Regions from separate parts of the Exiguobacterium sp. PHA03 genome, predicted to be linked through region 1. Evidence: riboswitches for the same ligand, from Rfam matches in the RefSeq annotation. Region 1 holds a riboswitch; each other region holds the start of a gene.
The links. A riboswitch is a leader RNA that binds a small molecule or an ion and turns the genes downstream of it on or off. The one in region 1 is predicted to bind thiamine pyrophosphate.
Positions count from the first base shown of each region.

Region 2: another riboswitch for thiamine pyrophosphate. It lies ahead of tenA (thiaminase II); the one in region 1 lies ahead of thiD (bifunctional hydroxymethylpyrimidine kinase/phosphomethylpyrimidine kinase).
Region 3: another riboswitch for thiamine pyrophosphate. It lies ahead of Q7C19_RS04735 (ECF transporter S component); the one in region 1 lies ahead of thiD (bifunctional hydroxymethylpyrimidine kinase/phosphomethylpyrimidine kinase).
Region 4: another riboswitch for thiamine pyrophosphate. It lies ahead of Q7C19_RS02610 (thiamine phosphate synthase); the one in region 1 lies ahead of thiD (bifunctional hydroxymethylpyrimidine kinase/phosphomethylpyrimidine kinase).

Region 1 covers NZ_JAUTYQ010000004.1:117,946-122,158, reverse strand. Annotated here, with positions in the region: gene Q7C19_RS14430 (murein hydrolase activator EnvC family protein) at 1-374, shown strand, start outside; gene Q7C19_RS14425 (murein hydrolase activator EnvC family protein) at 577-1,854, shown strand; TPP riboswitch at 1,919-2,029, shown strand; gene thiD (bifunctional hydroxymethylpyrimidine kinase/phosphomethylpyrimidine kinase) at 2,146-2,949, shown strand; gene thiM (hydroxyethylthiazole kinase) at 2,930-3,697, shown strand; gene thiE (thiamine phosphate synthase) at 3,687-4,213, shown strand, end outside.
Region 2 covers NZ_JAUTYQ010000001.1:275,827-280,039, forward strand. Annotated here, with positions in the region: gene abc-f (ribosomal protection-like ABC-F family protein) at 1-639, opposite strand, end outside; gene Q7C19_RS01420 (DUF1002 domain-containing protein) at 917-1,798, opposite strand; TPP riboswitch at 1,992-2,098, shown strand; gene tenA (thiaminase II) at 2,172-2,867, shown strand; gene Q7C19_RS01430 (hypothetical protein) at 2,919-3,227, shown strand; gene Q7C19_RS01435 (glycoside hydrolase family 3 protein) at 3,259-4,213, opposite strand, start outside.
Region 3 covers NZ_JAUTYQ010000001.1:888,854-893,066, reverse strand. Annotated here, with positions in the region: gene Q7C19_RS04740 (ABC transporter ATP-binding protein) at 1-1,301, opposite strand, end outside; gene Q7C19_RS04735 (ECF transporter S component) at 1,298-1,870, opposite strand; TPP riboswitch at 1,970-2,069, opposite strand; gene Q7C19_RS04730 (50S ribosomal protein L25/general stress protein Ctc) at 2,165-2,836, opposite strand; gene Q7C19_RS04725 (GNAT family N-acetyltransferase) at 3,128-4,213, opposite strand, start outside.
Region 4 covers NZ_JAUTYQ010000001.1:508,267-512,479, forward strand. Annotated here, with positions in the region: gene Q7C19_RS02595 (MFS transporter) at 1-405, opposite strand, end outside; gene Q7C19_RS02600 (OsmC family protein) at 596-1,021, shown strand; gene nagZ (beta-N-acetylhexosaminidase) at 1,018-2,238, shown strand; TPP riboswitch at 2,295-2,397, shown strand; gene Q7C19_RS02610 (thiamine phosphate synthase) at 2,480-3,073, shown strand; gene Q7C19_RS02615 (FAD-dependent oxidoreductase) at 3,070-4,014, shown strand; gene thiS (sulfur carrier protein ThiS) at 4,011-4,211, shown strand.

The sequences.
Region 1 (4,213 bases):
AAGGCTATGGCTCAGCAGGTGGAGAAAACGGTTATACGTTCCATAACGGGATCGACTTTGGTGGTCCGGTTGGAACTCCAATCGTTGCAGCTGCAACAGGAACAGTCATTACAGCATCAGGTGGTGGTCCTTACGGAAACCACATCATGATTGCTCACCAATTAAACGGTAAAACGTACACAACATTGTATGCTCATATGAGCGCACTCAATGCTCACGCAGGTCAACGCGTCAGTCAAGGTGAACAAATCGGTTTACGTGGAAGTACTGGGAATTCAACTGGTCCACACTTACACTTTGAAATCCACGTCGGTGGATACAGCTATAGTGCAACTGGTCCAGCTAGCTCAGTGAACCCAATGACGATGTTTTAAACAGTAAAGAATCGTTGCTTATGCAGCGGTTCTTTTTTTGCGATTTTCAAAAAATAAATGATTATATTACAAAAAAACGTTTTCATTTGAAATGTAAATGAAATTTTTTTGAAACGATTAGGGTGCTATAATCTATTTCAGATATGAGAGAAACTTGAATACTATAATAAAATATGAAAAACATAAGTGAGGAAAACGATATATGCTAAAAAAACTAATTTCTACCATTGTTTTAGGAGCATTACTTATAACAGGAACACAACCAATTGCAGCAGCAACGATCAAAGAAAAAAAGGCTGAAAATGCCGCAGAACAACGTAAATTAGAAAAAGCAATTAAAAAACAAGAGTCGAAAATTTCGAAAGAACAACGTCAAATCAATCGAATCGATGCAGCGATCAACGAAAAGATTTTTCAGATTTCCGAAAAAAATAAACAAATCGAGAAATTGAATTTGCGAATCGATGAATTAAAAGCAGACATCGTTCGCTACGAAGAGATGTTGAAAAAACAAGAAGAACTACTCGGTGATCGTCTACGTGTCTTCCAAGAAAACGATGGAAACTCAATCAAATGGGAAGAAGTCATTTTTGGATCGAAGGATTTAGGTGATTTATTTAGTCGTGTCATGGCAGGGAAAAAAATCGCGGAGCAAGATGATAAAATGATTTCGGATTACATCGCAACCCAACAAAAGCTAGCGGAAGCAAAACAAGCGCTCGTTGAAAAAAAGGCGGAGCAGGTTGAAGAGAAGAAAACATTAATCGAACAAAAAAAAGCGTTGAAAGTTCAAATGAAAGAACGCAGTGCTACGCTTAAAAAATTACGAAAAGGTAAGACGAAGTTTACGACAGAACTTCTAGACGCGAAAGAACTACAAGCCACACTTGAAGCTCAAGAACGTGCGATTGCGGCAGCGAAGGCAGCAGCTAAAGCAGCGGCTGAAAGAGCAGCAGCCGAGAAAGCAGCAGCTGAAAAAGCCGCTAAAGCGAATGCTCAAGCAGCAAAACAAGCAGGTAAGAGTTCAGAATCACCTACTTCAGTTGCCCCACCCGTTGTTTCGAGCGGTGGGAAATTCGTTCGTCCATCTTCTGGTGGCGTATCACAAGGGTTTGGACCAGCAAGCGGTGCGAACGGCTATACGTTCCATAATGGTGTCGATTTCAGTGGTTCGGTCGGCTCACCAATCGTCGCAGCAGCAGCTGGAACGGTCATTACAGCTTCAGGTGGTGGGCCTTATGGAAATCACGTCATGATTTCTCACTTCCTTGACGGGAAAGTCTATACGACAGTCTACGCTCATATGAGTTCATTATCTGTTCATGCAGGACAAACAGTTTCTCAAGGTCAGCAAGTTGGAACACTTGGTAGTACTGGGAATTCAACAGGACCACACTTGCATTTCGAACTACATGTCGGAGGCTATCAGTACAGTGCCTCTTCTCCTCTGAATGCAGTTAATCCATTAGCATACCTATAATTCAAAACGAGCTTCGGCTCGTTTTTTTCTTGCCGCTATGCTACAGTTAAGGCGAAATGAATACTTGAGCAACTAGGGGAGCTGGAGGAATCCGGCTGAGAGGAAAACCAATCTGTTTTCGACCCTATTACCTGAACTGGATAATACCAGCGTAGGAAAGTTGAGCCGAACGAATACCGAAATGGTTGGATAACGATTTCGTATAGCGTCGACTGCTTTTTTACAGCGGTCGACGCTTTTTTTTGTCGGTAACAACTCCCTTACATTGCTCGATGGAAAGGTGAGAAAAATATGAAACATGTATTGACGATTGCGGGATCTGACTCCGGTGGTGGAGCTGGAATTCAGGCAGATTTAAAGACATTTTCGGCATTGGGCGTTTATGGGATGAGTGTTTTGACGGCGGTAACGGCTCAAAATACACTGGGCGTTCAAGCAGTAGAAGAGTTATCATCGGAAATCGTTGATGCCCAATTAGCTTCAATCTTTTCAGATATTCGTGTGGATGCTATCAAAATCGGTATGGTCTCGAATGCACAAACGATTCACGTCATTGCAACACATCTTCGCAAACAGACAGTTCCGATCATACTAGACCCTGTCATGGTCGCAAAAGGCGGGCATGCCCTATTGCGGACGGAGGCAGAGGAAGCACTAATCGCGGAGTTACTGCCACTTGCGACACTCGTCACACCAAATTTACCGGAAGCAGAGCGCTTAACAGGGCAGTCAGTTACTAATCTAGAGGAGATGCGACTGGCGATGCATCAGTTGGCTATGAAGACTGGAGCCGTCTTGCTAAAAGGTGGACATCTACCGGGAGCTGCCACGGATTTATTATGGGACGGGCAAGAGGAATACCGTTTCACATCAGATCGGTTAGATAATCAACATACTCATGGAACAGGCTGTACCTTATCTGCAGCGATTGCGGCACGGATGGCACTTGGAGAAGCTTTACCGGACAGTGTACGTCAGGCCAAGAAGTATGTTACAGAGGCGATTCGTCATGGATTTGCTCTCGGACAAGGGATTGGACCGACACATCATTTTCATTCACTTTGGAGGGATACACATGTTTACGACCATTCTTAAACACAAACCACTCATTCATCATTTGACGAACACAGTCACGATCAATGATTGCGCCAATGTCACACTCGCCGTTGGCGCATCTCCAGTCATGGCGGAGGATATTCGCGAAGTGGAAGAGATGGTTCGACTTGCGCAAGCTCTTGTCTTGAACATTGGAACAATTGATGCAGACATGCAAGCAGCTCAACGACTCGCCGCAAGCGAAGCGAGACGCTTGAACGTTCCGATCATCCTTGATCCAGTTGGAGCGGGAGCTACATCATTGCGTACGTCCTTTTCAAAAGAATTGAGTAGACTCGGATGTACGGTCGTTAAAGGAAATGCTTCAGAAATCAAGACATTGCTTGGGGAGAATGGACGAACAAAAGGAGTCGATGCTGCTAGTGATGAGATCATGGATCGAGAAATCATTCGTGCATTCGCTCGTAAACAAAAGTCCGTCATTGTCGTCACAGGTCCAATCGACTACATCACGGATGGCATGCGCGAAGTGGAACTACAAGTAGGTACGCCGCGTCTCGGAGACGTCACAGGTACGGGGTGTATGACAGCTTCTTTGATTGCGAGTTTTCTTGGTGCAGGATATTCTGCGTTTGAGGCAGCAGTCCACGGAACATTTATCATGGGAAAAGCAGGAGGACAGGCAGCATCAGAAAAAGGTCTAGGTAATTTCAAACGAGAGTTGTTCAATGCAATCAGTCTGATGACGGAGCAAGATTTGATGGAGGTGGTAGAACATGTCAATTGATTATTCCATTTATGCGGTGACAGATCGTCGATATCATCCGGGAGTTGCAATCGAAACGGTCGTTGAAGAAGCGATTTTAGGTGGTGCAACGATTATACAATTACGGGAAAAAACAGCGCAGGGAAAGGAATTCTTCGAACAGGCAGTCCGGTTAAAGAGATTGACGGATCGTCATGATGTTCCTTTGATTATCAATGACCGAATTGATATTGCGTTACTTGTCGGAGCTGGTTTGCATATCGGACAAGAAGATATTCCTCTAACCGCAGCGCGCCGTCTCTTACCGAACACTGTGATCGGCGTATCGGTAGCAACCGTCGCGCAAGCGATTGAAGCAGAACGAGATGGAGCATCTTATTTAGGTGTAGGTTCTCTATTTGCGACGTCATCGAAAGCAGACGCCGACTCGATGTCACACACGATGCTTCAAGCGATTCGCGAAGCCGTGCGCTTACCTTTAATCGGCATTGGTGGAATTACGGCAACGAATGTCGCTTCTCTTCCTATCCCATTAGA
Region 2 (4,213 bases), on a different contig from region 1:
GACGAGCAGGATAGTTCCAGTGTAGTCCCGTAAGAATTGTTCTAACCATTCAACGGCAGCTAAATCAAGATGGTTCGTCGGCTCATCAAGGATTAGGAGGTGTGGTTCCATCAGCAACATGCGACCGAGGCAAATCTTCGTTTGCTCACCGCCGCTCAACTGATGGAAAGGGCGAGTGAGTAACGGACGTAAATGTAATCCGTTCACCATGCGCTCGATCTTCGAGTCGAGTAGATAGCCATCTTTTTGTTCGAATGCATTTGTCGCTTCCGCATATCGAACGAGTAGTGCATCCAGATCATCTGGCGCTGTCGCCATCAAAAGCTCCAACTGTTGCATCCGAGAACGGATTGCGAGGATCTCTTCAAACGCCGTCCAAAGGACGTCGAGTCCGGTCATTGTCTCGGCATAAGTGGGAAGTTGTTCCAAGTAGCCAATCGTCAAACCGTTCTTTTGATAGATGACGCCACCGTCCGGTTGGTCAAGGCGAGCAAGTAAGCGGAGTAATGTCGTTTTACCACTCCCGTTTCGTCCAATCAGACCGACACGATCGTGTTCGTTTAAGAAGAGGGAAACGTCCGTTAAAATCGTTTCGCCTCCGAATTGTTTTGTCAGATGTTGAATGTCGCAAATCATCATAATAAGTTGATCCTTTCGCGCGCATTAAAAAAAGGGAGAGCGCAAATAGCACTCTCCCTAGTGTGTGAAAGATGCGCTTTGCTGTATTTTTCAATCATGAAGTTCTAAAAAAGGGCAGACGGGTGCCTTAGAACGCCATTCCATGAAAAATCGCGCGCAACAGATACAATTGTTCCATTAACCAATGTTTGCACGCAGCAAAGTCCATCATTTCACACCACCTTTCGTTTCAGATACAACCAGTTTACCATTATCTTGTTAATTGAGGAAGTCTGAATTATTTGAACACACCAGCAATCGAACTGAAGAAGTCACTCAGACCATCAAATAATTTAGCGAAGAATCCTTTTGTCTCCTCGGACGTTGCAAACGCATGGATGTCTTGACCAGCATTTTTCAGTCCACTCTCGATTTGCCCCCAGTTGATGTTCGCTTGCTCCATTTGATTGAATAGATTCGTCAACCGATCCATCTGTGCATCAGACAGTTGGATGTTGTTGTTTTGAATGACTTGGACGATCAGGTTTTCGATCTCGACTTTTGTTTCCGGTTTTTGATTCGCGATTTCGGCCTTGATCTCATTCATCAAATCAGCGACTTTATCTGTCCCGACTGTCTTCCCGACGTCTGATGTGACCGATAATTCTTGCTGTGCTAAATCTTTCCGTTCGTCACTCAGCTTGATTCCGGTCTCAGCCGAAGTTTGATCATAGGCTTTCATGATTCCTGTCAGTGCCGATGTTCCAGTCACTTTATAAGGAGAAGTGATCGTGATGTCGGCATCTTTGACACCTGCCGTGACGAGAGCGTTCAAATACATATCCTTCGTCACCCACGTGATGTTTTCCGTCGCAACGGAAAGTCCGTCACCTTTTTCCGTCAATTCGATCTTAGCGGATGAATACATGTTGCCGCCCTTTTGTGACTGGGGGATGTTTTTCCCGAGGTATTTTTCTTCGTCTGCAGAGGTTGCGATGATCGGTGTGATACCTTCCGGTGCATTGAGACGTGAAAGCACCCAAGCCTTATCTTTTGCGCCGAGTGACTCACCGAGAGTGACGATCGTCTTATCGACGACCTGCTCGGCGGATGCGGCTGTCGGAAGTAATAAAGCAGAAGCAATAACGGCTGACGCCATGATTTTTGTTGGTGTATGCATAATGAAATCCTCCAATTGTAAGTAACAGAATGAATTATAGTATCAGGTACTAAAATTAGTGTACGAGAACGAAAGAAGTTCGGAATCGGTCTGTAGATGGAGACGATATCCGCCTTCTGACACTCCATAGTATAGCGAAAAGAGGACAACTTGACTTCCACTTTCAGCATGCTATAGTGGATTTGAATCGAATAATGACCACTAGGGGAGTCGGTAGGCCGACTGAGACGAACGAAGACGTTCGGACCCTTTGAACCTGATTAAGTTCGTACTTACGGAGGGAAGTGGCGTCAAGTCTTGTTCTTCTTGCGCCATGCCCGTGTGTTTCGGGGTGGTGTTTTTTTCGTTTCATAAAAACGAGGAGGATGAGATCATGACATTCACACAAGAAATCAAACAAGCAGCACAAGCGTATTGGGACAGTAGTTTTACGCACCCATTCGTTCAAGGAATCGGCGAGGGAACGTTACCGCTCTCGAAATTTCGACATTATGTCATGCAGGATGCGTATTACTTAAAACACTTTGCGAAGATTCAAGCGAAGGCAGCGTCAAAAGCAGATGACTTTGCGACGATCGCGACACTTGCCGAGCACGCGACTTCGACATATGGGGCAGAACTGAGCTTGCATCAATCATTTTTCGAGCCGCTCGGTATCACGGAAGCAGACCTTGAAGCATTTGAACCGGCACCAACGGCATATGCTTACGTCTCACACATGCATCATGCGAGTGAAGGGACGCTTGGTGAGACGATTGCTGCCATCTTGCCATGTTACTGGTTGTATTATGAAGTTGGACAACAATTATTGACGTGTACACCGGATGAAAAAATCTATCAGCAATGGATTGACACATATAGTTCGGAATGGTTCGAAAAGGTCGTCTTTGAACAGATTGCGCGGCTTGATGCGTTGGCGGAACAAGCAAGCCCGACTGAACGAGAGCGGATGAAACGGCATTTCGTGACGAGCTGTTATTATGAGTTGCTGTTTTGGCATATGGGATGGACGGAAGAGACGTTTACGTCGATTTACGAGACGATTCCAGCTCGCCCGGTATCTTCTTAAACCAGTAGATGGTAGAATTAGGAATACCATCTAGTGAAAGTAGGGATTGGAATGGAAATCATAGTCATCGCACTCGTGATCCTCGCGGCATATGTCGTGCAACAGGTGCTCGGAAAAGTGAAAGTTAGATTTGTTGGGTACATCATTCCCATATTGATGGCGGTGTACGGCACATATGCTACGATTCAGAATTTTCAGGTGTTGCTTCAGTTTGGTTTTACAACGGGGAGAACTATCGCAACTGTCCTGGTCGTCGTCCTCTATGCTTCGTTGACTTATTCACTTCATCGTGTCTACGAGCGTGCGAAAGCAGAAACTGAATCTTCATATCAATTATTAAAAGACCGAGGCATCCTTTAAAGGAGTCTCGGTCTTTTGGTGTATCATGTTCTCATTTTTTCCAATTTTTAAAGCCGTCACCGAATTCGAGATGCAGTTGATCGGTAAAGATACCGTTCTGAAAGACCGGCACATCAACTGGTAAGGTGCCTTGCGGTTTGAGCGTTCCGAAGATGGCTCGAATACCGGCAGGAAGATTTGGTCCCGCTGATTTCAGATTGCCTGCTTCGGAGTCCGGTCCGTTCGGATCCCCTTTAAAACCATAGACGAGGACGTGTGCCGGTGCGTCCGGTTGAACGGCGACATCGTATGGATTGCGGAGGCTAAGCAAGACGGATGGTATATCTGTTTGTTTCGCATACCGGAAGATTGAAGCCGGAATCGCTTGTTCTGGTGCAGTAGGCAGTAGTTTGGCACTCGTATTGACGTTTGAACCGACGATGATGTAATCTGCTGCATCGAGTTGTGCCCGTAGTGTCGGGTTTTGGTCGAGCGGTAGCGTAGTAGCCGAGTAATTCGCTGTCGTTACGTGCCAGTTCCGGTTCTTAGACAGGGAAGCAATCGTCTTTTTCATACTGTCCGTTTGATCCGTCGCAGGGGCAATCACAAGAACATTTGCATTTTTTTTCGGCTTGAAGGGTAACGTCCGTTGATCATTTTTCACGAGTGTGACCGCGGCTTCCGTCATCGCGCGTTCTTTTACTTTATGTTCGGGACTACCGACGATTTGGTTCGCTTGCGCGAGTTTATCTGCTAAGGATGTCGTATCCGTCGTGCCATTCCATATTCCGCGTTCTGCCTTCAGCGTCAGGATCCGCTCGACCGATTGATCAATCCGTTCCTCTGACAGACGTCCGTCTTTGACTGCCGCAATCACGTCCTTGAAAATCTGGTCGAGTTTTGTGACATCCTGCTCGGAACGAAGAATCGTTGGCATGAGCGCGATGTCGACACCGGCGTCAAATGTTTTCAGAACGGCTTCTGATTCCGTAAAATTGTCGGCGATC
Region 3 (4,213 bases), on a different contig from region 1:
TCCATCTGTAACTGTTCCATTAAGCGTCGTGTCGTCAATCCATCTTGTCCGAAGGTCGGTTCATCGAGCAACAATAAGTCTTTCGTTTGTCCGAGCATCGTTGCGACGCTGAGCCGTCGTTGTTGCCCCGTACTAAGAGCAAGTGGTGACTGCTGTTTGACAGATGTCAGTTCCAGCCGTTCGAGCAACGCCGCGCGCTTAACGTTCGTCGCTGCCCGGTGGCTCCAGTCGATTTCCGCTTCGACCGTCAGCTTAAGAAACTGCAGATCCGGTTGTTGAAAGACATAGCCAACGTGCTCATAAAAGCGACGCCGGGAGTAACGATGAACCGGACGTCCCTGGAGCTGATACGTTCCACGATTGGGAAGCAACCGCCCGAGTGTCGCAAGCAATGTACTTTTCCCGGATCCATTTGCCCCAAGCAGCATCACCCATTCTCCTGTCTGCAGGGAAAATGTCGCATCGGTCAGCGGATATGGTGCTTTCGTCGATAATGCAGAGACGTGTAATAAAGAGCGACCAGCTGTAGCGACGGGGGAAGGCACATGAAGTCGCGCCGCTTGCGGTCCATCTATGGGTAATGTCTCTAACGTATACGGATACAAAGAGGGAACGGCAATACCTTTCGTTTGAAGCTCTTTGTAATCCTGGGGGAACAGATCCCGTGGATCTGCTGTCGCAGTAATCGATCCGTCCTCAAGCAAGACGACCTGGTCGACGTACGACAAACAGACATCGAGTTGGTGTTCGATCAAGACGATCGTTAAATCGTGTTCTTTTTGAATCCGAAAAATCAACGCCATCAGCTCATGTTGTCCGATTGGATCAATCTGAGCCGTTGGTTCATCGAGTAATAAGATCGTCGGCTCAAGTGCTAGGACCGCTGCGAGCGCGAGACGCTGTTTCATTCCACCGGATAGACTCGCGATCGGTGTCGAGAAGGGGAGGGGGAGACCGACGAGTGCGAGTAAGCGTTCAATTCGTTCATCCATCTCCACGCGCGGAATCGAGCGATTTTCTAAACTAAAAGCGATTTCGCGTCCGATCGTCTCCATGCAGAACTGTTCTTCTGGATTTTGAAACAAGATTCCGACCGAACCGGACCGGGTAACGGTACCAGTCTGTTCGACTTCAATCGTTTCCGGTGTCAGTCCGGCAAGGGCATGAAGTAATGTCGTCTTGCCACTACCACTTCGTCCGAGCAGAAGGGTCGTCCCTTGCTCAATCGTCAGCGATACATGATTGAGCACCGATTTCATCTGACCGGGATAGCGGATGCTGAGGTCGTCGACAGTAATCATGCGATTTCTCGTTTCGCACGTCCTGCCGCAAACCCGTTCAAGACACCAGTCGCAACAAGGCGACGGACGAGAATGGCTGCAAGCAAGCCACCGAGTAATGCGCCGCTGATCAATTGTAAGCCAGTTGTCGCAAGCAACGTCGTCGTTGTGTAGTAACCGAATCCGTTCGCGATTAGACTATAAACGATGCTACCAATCGCGGCTCCGACACCCGATAACATCAAGGTCCATGTGTCATAACGACGGTAACGCGTCATCGCGAAGACGAGTTCCGCACCAAGTCCTTGGCAGACTCCGATCAGAAGAGCGGATAAACCAAAATGACTACCTGTGAACAGTTCGACGGCTGCCGCGACGACTTCCGCAATTAAAGCGGCACCTGGCTTTTGAATGATTGCTGCGACGAGCGGACTCGCAATGATCCAGATGCCAAACATCCAGTTGGCACCGACAGGACCGAAGATCGCTGAGATCGGCAACCAGAGTGTTGACCAACCAAGATAGATGACGCCGCAAGCGACGGCGAGCATCATCATGACCATGATTTCTTTCATTTTCCAGTGTTGCATTAGATACGTCCTCCTTTGAATGGGGGAGACGCCAAAAAGACCGCCCTCCGTAAAAAAGAGAGCGGTCCTCAGAAAAACTGCGCGCAGCAGGAGTCATTGGATGTGATCGCTCCACTTTCCTACGCTAGTATGAACTAGATCAGGTTCGAAGGGTCCGAAGTGAATCGTCTCAGCCAATTGGGCTCCCCTAGTGGATATGGTAATAGGTGATACGCTGTTCACTTTAGGCAATCCAGCGTCTGTTGTCAAGACACAAAAAAACGATACGCCGCAAAGGGCGTATCGTTAAACGACTTATTTATTGTCTTCGTTCTCTTCAGCTGTTTCTTCTGAAGACGCTTCTGTTGCTTCCGCTTCGTTGTCTTCGCCAGCTTCTGCTTGTGCCTCTGCTTCCTCGATTTCTTCAAGATCCTGCTCGAGTGTCGATTCGACGACAGCTGCGACTTGAATATCGCCTTCTGTAACGATGCGGAAATCTTTTTGTTCTGGAAGATCGGCTACAGAAATCGAATCGCCGATTTCGAGGTTCGTGACGTCGACTTCGACGTTCTCTGGTAATTTATCTGGTGTAGCGGCGACTGTTACTTTAAAGAGTGTTTGTGATAGGAAACCACCAACTTTTGCACCGGCTGCTTCGCCAACAAGTACAACGTCTGCTTCGACTTCTGTTTCTTCATCCATTTTCACGGCGATGAATTCAACGTGATCGACTGTTGGTGTGAAGACATCCATATCACGGCGATTGATCAAGACGTTAATATTTTTACCGTCGAGTTTGAGTGAAATCAAGACGTTTTCACCGTTTTCTCGGACGATTTTAAGCAATTCTTTTTCTTCAAATGCGATTGGTGTACTTTCCACTTTGTAACCATACACGACGCCAAGAGCTTTTCCTTCATGACGCAATTGTTTACGGAGTGAGCGTGGACGTACCTCGCGTTTTTCGGCTGTTAAATTAACTGACATGTTCATTTCCCCCTTGAATTTGGTATAGCCCTCAAAAGGTAATGAATGTAGGAGCAGGACGAATCCTGAACAATATGAATCATGCTAAGACAATCGGTTTCAGACTCTCATGAATCTGACGCTTTCGTGACTTTGCATTTCTCTCCCAGGTCATTACGCTGATATTGAGAAACATGTGTGAGTAAGTCACCGGTTTGATGCGGTGCTAATGAGTTTATACCCCTATGTTTTAAATCCATAAACCTCTTTTTTTATCTTTTTGAAGTCGAAAGACCTCCAAACCGCTTGAAATCAGGGGTTAAGAGGTCTTTCGTTTTTTTCATTCTTTATGATGATTCGTTGATTTTCACGAACTAAAACACGAACGAGGCGTTCAATTTGCCGCATCGTCGTCTGTCCCATCGTCGAAATTTGCAGCCACTGATTGTAAACGAGATAGTCGCTTTCGTACTGGACGTGATACCCCTGAATGCGCAGAGCGTCGCCTAAAGCGGTTGCGGACGGATGAACGATCGTCAGTATTCCCGGCGCTTGTGCTTCTTGTTGTGCGAGGAGTTGGAATCCAGTTGCGCGGACGGCTTGTTCGAGATAGGTCATCTTGATTGCTGCTTGATTAAGATCGAGGGCATCAAGCGCTGCCTGACAGGCAAGCAACAGGTTCGACGAGCCGGAAAAGGCAACCCCTTCCGCATAGAGTCCTAAATCCAGATAACGGGGAATACAGAGAGAAGGTAGGACGCGATCTGCGTGACCAATGAACGCAAGACCCGGTAAACCACCAATCGCTTTCCCGGAAACAGTCGTGACGAATTTGCAACCAGCGTATGAGAAACGTCCGGTTCCAACAGCGCTGATCGCATCGACGACGAGTGCGGTTCGTTGATCTAACAGCACTTTTACTGCATCAAGATCATAGAGAACACCCGTTGACGTCTCACAATGCGTCAACCAGATCCAGTTGTATGCCGTTTGCCTCAATTGATGAGCGAGTTGCTTCAAGTCGATCGGGTGACCGGGGGGAAGCGTATGGACATCAAAGGACTTGCCGGCACGTGACGCGTGATCAATCAAGCGTTGACCGAACTCGCCGCCGTTCAGGATCAATCCATGTCCAGTGAGTTGTTGCGCGACAATATCATTGGCGAGCGTACCGCTGCCGACGGCCATCGAGACATGTGGCAAATCCAGCAACTGACACATTCGGCCACGTAAATCTTGATCGAGCTGCCGCATCGAGGCCGTCCGATGTGGACGCGGTGCTTGTTGCGCCGCTTGACGAACCGTCGGCGCAACCTCGACCGGACCGGCTAGAAAATGCAGGGGACGTAAGACATCCGCGATGACGGATCGTTCGTATGTTGCGCGCGACAACAACAT
Region 4 (4,213 bases), on a different contig from region 1:
GCGCTTCGCGACAGGTACGCCATCGCTTGCGACGACCATTGCGAGCGAGATCAAGACACCGGTCAGGATGGCAGTCAGGATGCGGGTTGCGAGCAATACTTCGTAACTTGGAGCAAAACTACTGGCAAGGTTCAGTAAGACCCAAACGAGTAACAGACGTAGGATCAGGCGACGCCGTTCCAGGTGACCGGTCAGCGACATTACAATTGGTGTACCAATCGCAAAGGAAATGGCAAATGCCGAGACGAGCGTACCGGCTGTTGCGATCGTGATATTAAGAGCTGAGGAGATTTCAGCGAGGATCCCGACGATGACGAATTCGCTTGTTCCGAGAACGAACGTCAGGAGCGACAACGTGGCGATCAACAGCCAATCGCGTCGACTTAAACGAGTAGTAGGTGACATGGATGATTCCTCAATTCTGGCGCTTGCGCGCGAAACTATGAGTAACAGGATAGCATGAAACGATTTCGTCGGGTATCGCAAAGCGAGAATTCGGGAAAAGAACCATTATTCGAAATAGCGTGAGAATTTCCAGGCTTGCTGTTTTTTGCGTATACTACAGATGAAGACTACTGACAAAGGAGTGGAAACGATGCAAGCGACAGTGACATGGAACAAACAGATGGGGTTTAGTGGACAGACGGAATCAGGGCATCATCTTGCGATGGATGCAGCACCGGAGAACGGTGGCGAAAATCAAGCACCACGACCGACTGAACTGCTACTACATGCCGTTGCCGGCTGTACTGGAATCGACATCGTCTCGATTTTAGAGAAGATGCGCTTGACGATTACTCATTTCGAAATGGATATCGAAGGGGAACGGGCAGAGGATCATCCGCGGCGTTTTACGTCGATCTCGATTCATTACCGGCTTGAAGGTGATCTCCCAGAAGATAAGGTCCGTCGCGCCATCTCGTTATCAAAAGATAAATATTGTTCGGTCTCGCAATCCTTGAACGCTGAGATTTCCGTCTATTATTCCATCAATGGTGTCCGGAGCGAGGATCCTTTGTGAAGAAAGTAGCACTGATCGGTTGCCTGTTGCTTGCAGGGTGTGCGCAGGAGACGACGGAACCAACGAAACCATCACAACCAGCAACGAAGCAACCGACGGAGGCGAAGAAATCAAAGCCTGAGCCGACAAAGGAAGCACAACAACAAGCACGATTAAAGCAACAACTTGAAGCGATGTCGACGTCAGAAAAGATCGATCAATTGCTCTATATCGGAGTTGCCGGCACGGAACTTTCAGCAGCTGACCGGAAATTGTTGCAGACGCATGCGATCGGTGGGGTCTTACTGCTTGGTGGGAATATTACGTCAGAAGATCAACTCTTGACGTTCACGCGTGCCATTCAAGAAACGAACCAAAAACCGTATGCCTTCGTCGGGGTTGATGAAGAGGGCGGACGGGTCAGCCGGGTACCGGATCAACGATTACGTCTCCCGACTAGTCAACGGATGGCGCAAGGTGCAGATGCTGCAAAAATGGAAGATGTCGGACGTACGCTCGGTCACCTGTCACGATTTTATGGGTTCAACATGGACTTCGCACCGGTCCTTGACGTCAATAGCAATCCGAACAATCCAATCATCGGCGACCGTGCGTTAAGTGCTGATCCAAAGACCGTCGCGACTCTCGGTACGGCCCTGATGCATGGGATGCAAGAGACGGGAACGATTCCGGTCGTCAAACATTTTCCCGGTCACGGCAATACGAGTGTCGATTCCCATGTCGGTTTGCCGAAAGTGACAGCATCAAAGGAAGAACTGAAGCGAACGGAACTGTTACCGTTCCAAGAAGCGATTCAAGAGGGCGCCGAGATGGTGATGGTCGCCCATATTCTCTATCCCGCGTATGACGATCAAAATCCATCTTCGCTCTCGAAGCCGATCTTGACTGACCTCTTGCGTCAACAACTCGGATTCAAGGGTGTCATCATCACGGATGACCTTGTCATGGGGGCGATCACGAAACGATATGGTCTCGCGGAAGCGGCACGCCAGGCACTTGTCAATGGAGCAGATATGGCGATGTTTTCGGAAGCAGGTGCCTATCCGAAGGTCCACACCGAAGTGATGCAAGCCGTTAAAGAAAAAACGTTGTCGTCAGAGATGCTCGATGCTAAAGTGATGCGGATCCTGAAGCTGAAGCAGACCTATGCCGACAGCCAGAAGCAACAGCGACCGACGAAATCGGAGCTTGTTCAGCAAGTGGAAGCGCTCAACTAGGACTAGCGAAGCAAAGCGACTCATGCTAGACTAATGGGGCAAGCCAATTAAACACGAAAAGGCACTAGGGGAGTCTCGCAGCAGACTGAGACGGAAGTATCCGGACCCTTTGAACCTGATCTAGTTCGTACTAGCGGAGGGAAGTGGCTCGAAACCTTAGATATCCTTAGCGCTTCAGCGCATTTTCGGACCACTCCCTTCAACATCGGGAGTGGTCCTTTTTCGTATGGAAAGGAAGAACATGATGCGTCTACATCTGATTTCGACGGGATCCATCAATCCACGCGATGGAGTGGAAACCTTTCAATCGCTTCAACCATATACGGATCAGCTTCATCTTCGAGAACCAAATTTGTCGGCAACAGAATTGTTAGATCTGATTGACGCGCTCCTTGCAAAAGGGTATTCGTCTGATCAATTAACCGTTCACGACCGGGTCGACGTCGCCCATGTCGCTGGCATCGGTGTGCAATTGACGCGACGTTCCTTACGTGTCTGCGATGTTCGGCGACACTTTCCGAATCTCATCATCGGGAAATCCGTCCACTCTCTGGCAGAAGCACTTGCAGCGGAAGCGGAAGGAGCCGACCGACTGCTTTACGGTCATATTTATCCGACAGCGTCGAAACCAAACGTGCCACCGCGAGGGATCGATGCCTTGAAGCAAGTTGTCACTTTCACGACGAAACCAGTCATCGCAATCGGCGGGATCACTCCTGATCGCATTCCTGAGATCGCAGCGACCGGTGCAAGCGGAATCGCCGTCTTATCCGGTATTCTCGGTCAAGCGGACCCGCATGCTGCCATTCAGCGTTATCAGGGGGTACGGGTATGACGGATCACATCATCATCGGTGGTGGAGTCATCGGTTTGACGCTTGCTTACAGTCTCGCTTGTCAGAACGAATCCGTTCTTGTCCTTGATCGCGGAACATGCGGACAAGGGACGAGTCGGGCGGCTGCCGGGATGCTTGCGACGGACATCGAGCTGAGAGAAGAATTGCATACGCTTGCCGCGCGAAGTCGCCGTCTGTATCCGTTACTTGCGCGACGCCTCACGCGCGAGACCGGGATCGATTGTGGCTACCGGGAACAACCATTTTTATTGAAACAAAATGGGCAAGAATACTTATTTCCATCGGTCGGTCAAATCGACCCGCGACGACTAACGACTGCATTGATGCATGTCTTACGAAATCGTGGGGTACCAATCGAAGAACAGGTGGACGTCACGCGAATCGAGGAGAGTAATGATTTCATTAGGGTTGAGTCGAACACGGGAACGTGGACGGGACGAACGGTGACGGTTGCTGCCGGACGCGGGTCCCAAGCCTTGCTCGATACAGTTGGCATTTCGATTGCGACATATGGGGTCAAAGGGGAGTGTCTCGCAGTCCGTCTCGCGGGTCAGCCGTTACGCTCGATCCTGTTTGATGACGCCGTCTACCTCGTACCGAAAGCGGACGGACGGATATTGATCGGTGCGACCGAACTACCGCACGACGAGACGATCGGTGTTAGTGTCGCAGGAGTCACGTCACTGCTTCAAGCAGCAGAGCGTCTCTATCCACCGATCCGTGATGCTGTCATCGAAGAAGTCTGGTCAGGCGTACGACCACAAACAGAGTTCGGCTTGCCATATATCGGAGTCGCCGATTCATCCCGTCGGATCTTTATAGCGACGGGGCATCATCGGCATGGCATATTACTCGCACCGGCGACAGCGGAAGTCTTGGCAAACACATTACGGTTGATCCTAAAGGAGGAAGTCCGATGAATATTACGATTAACGGCAACGACCACACCATTGAACAGATTGAGACGATTGAGGACATGCTCACGCAACTTGGCTTAGGGGAAAAACTCGTCATCGTCGAACAGAACCGACAGATCATCGACCGCGGAGCTTACAATCAAACGGTCGTTCGGAACAATGACACATTCGAAATCGTTCATTTCGTAGGAGGAGGATAAAG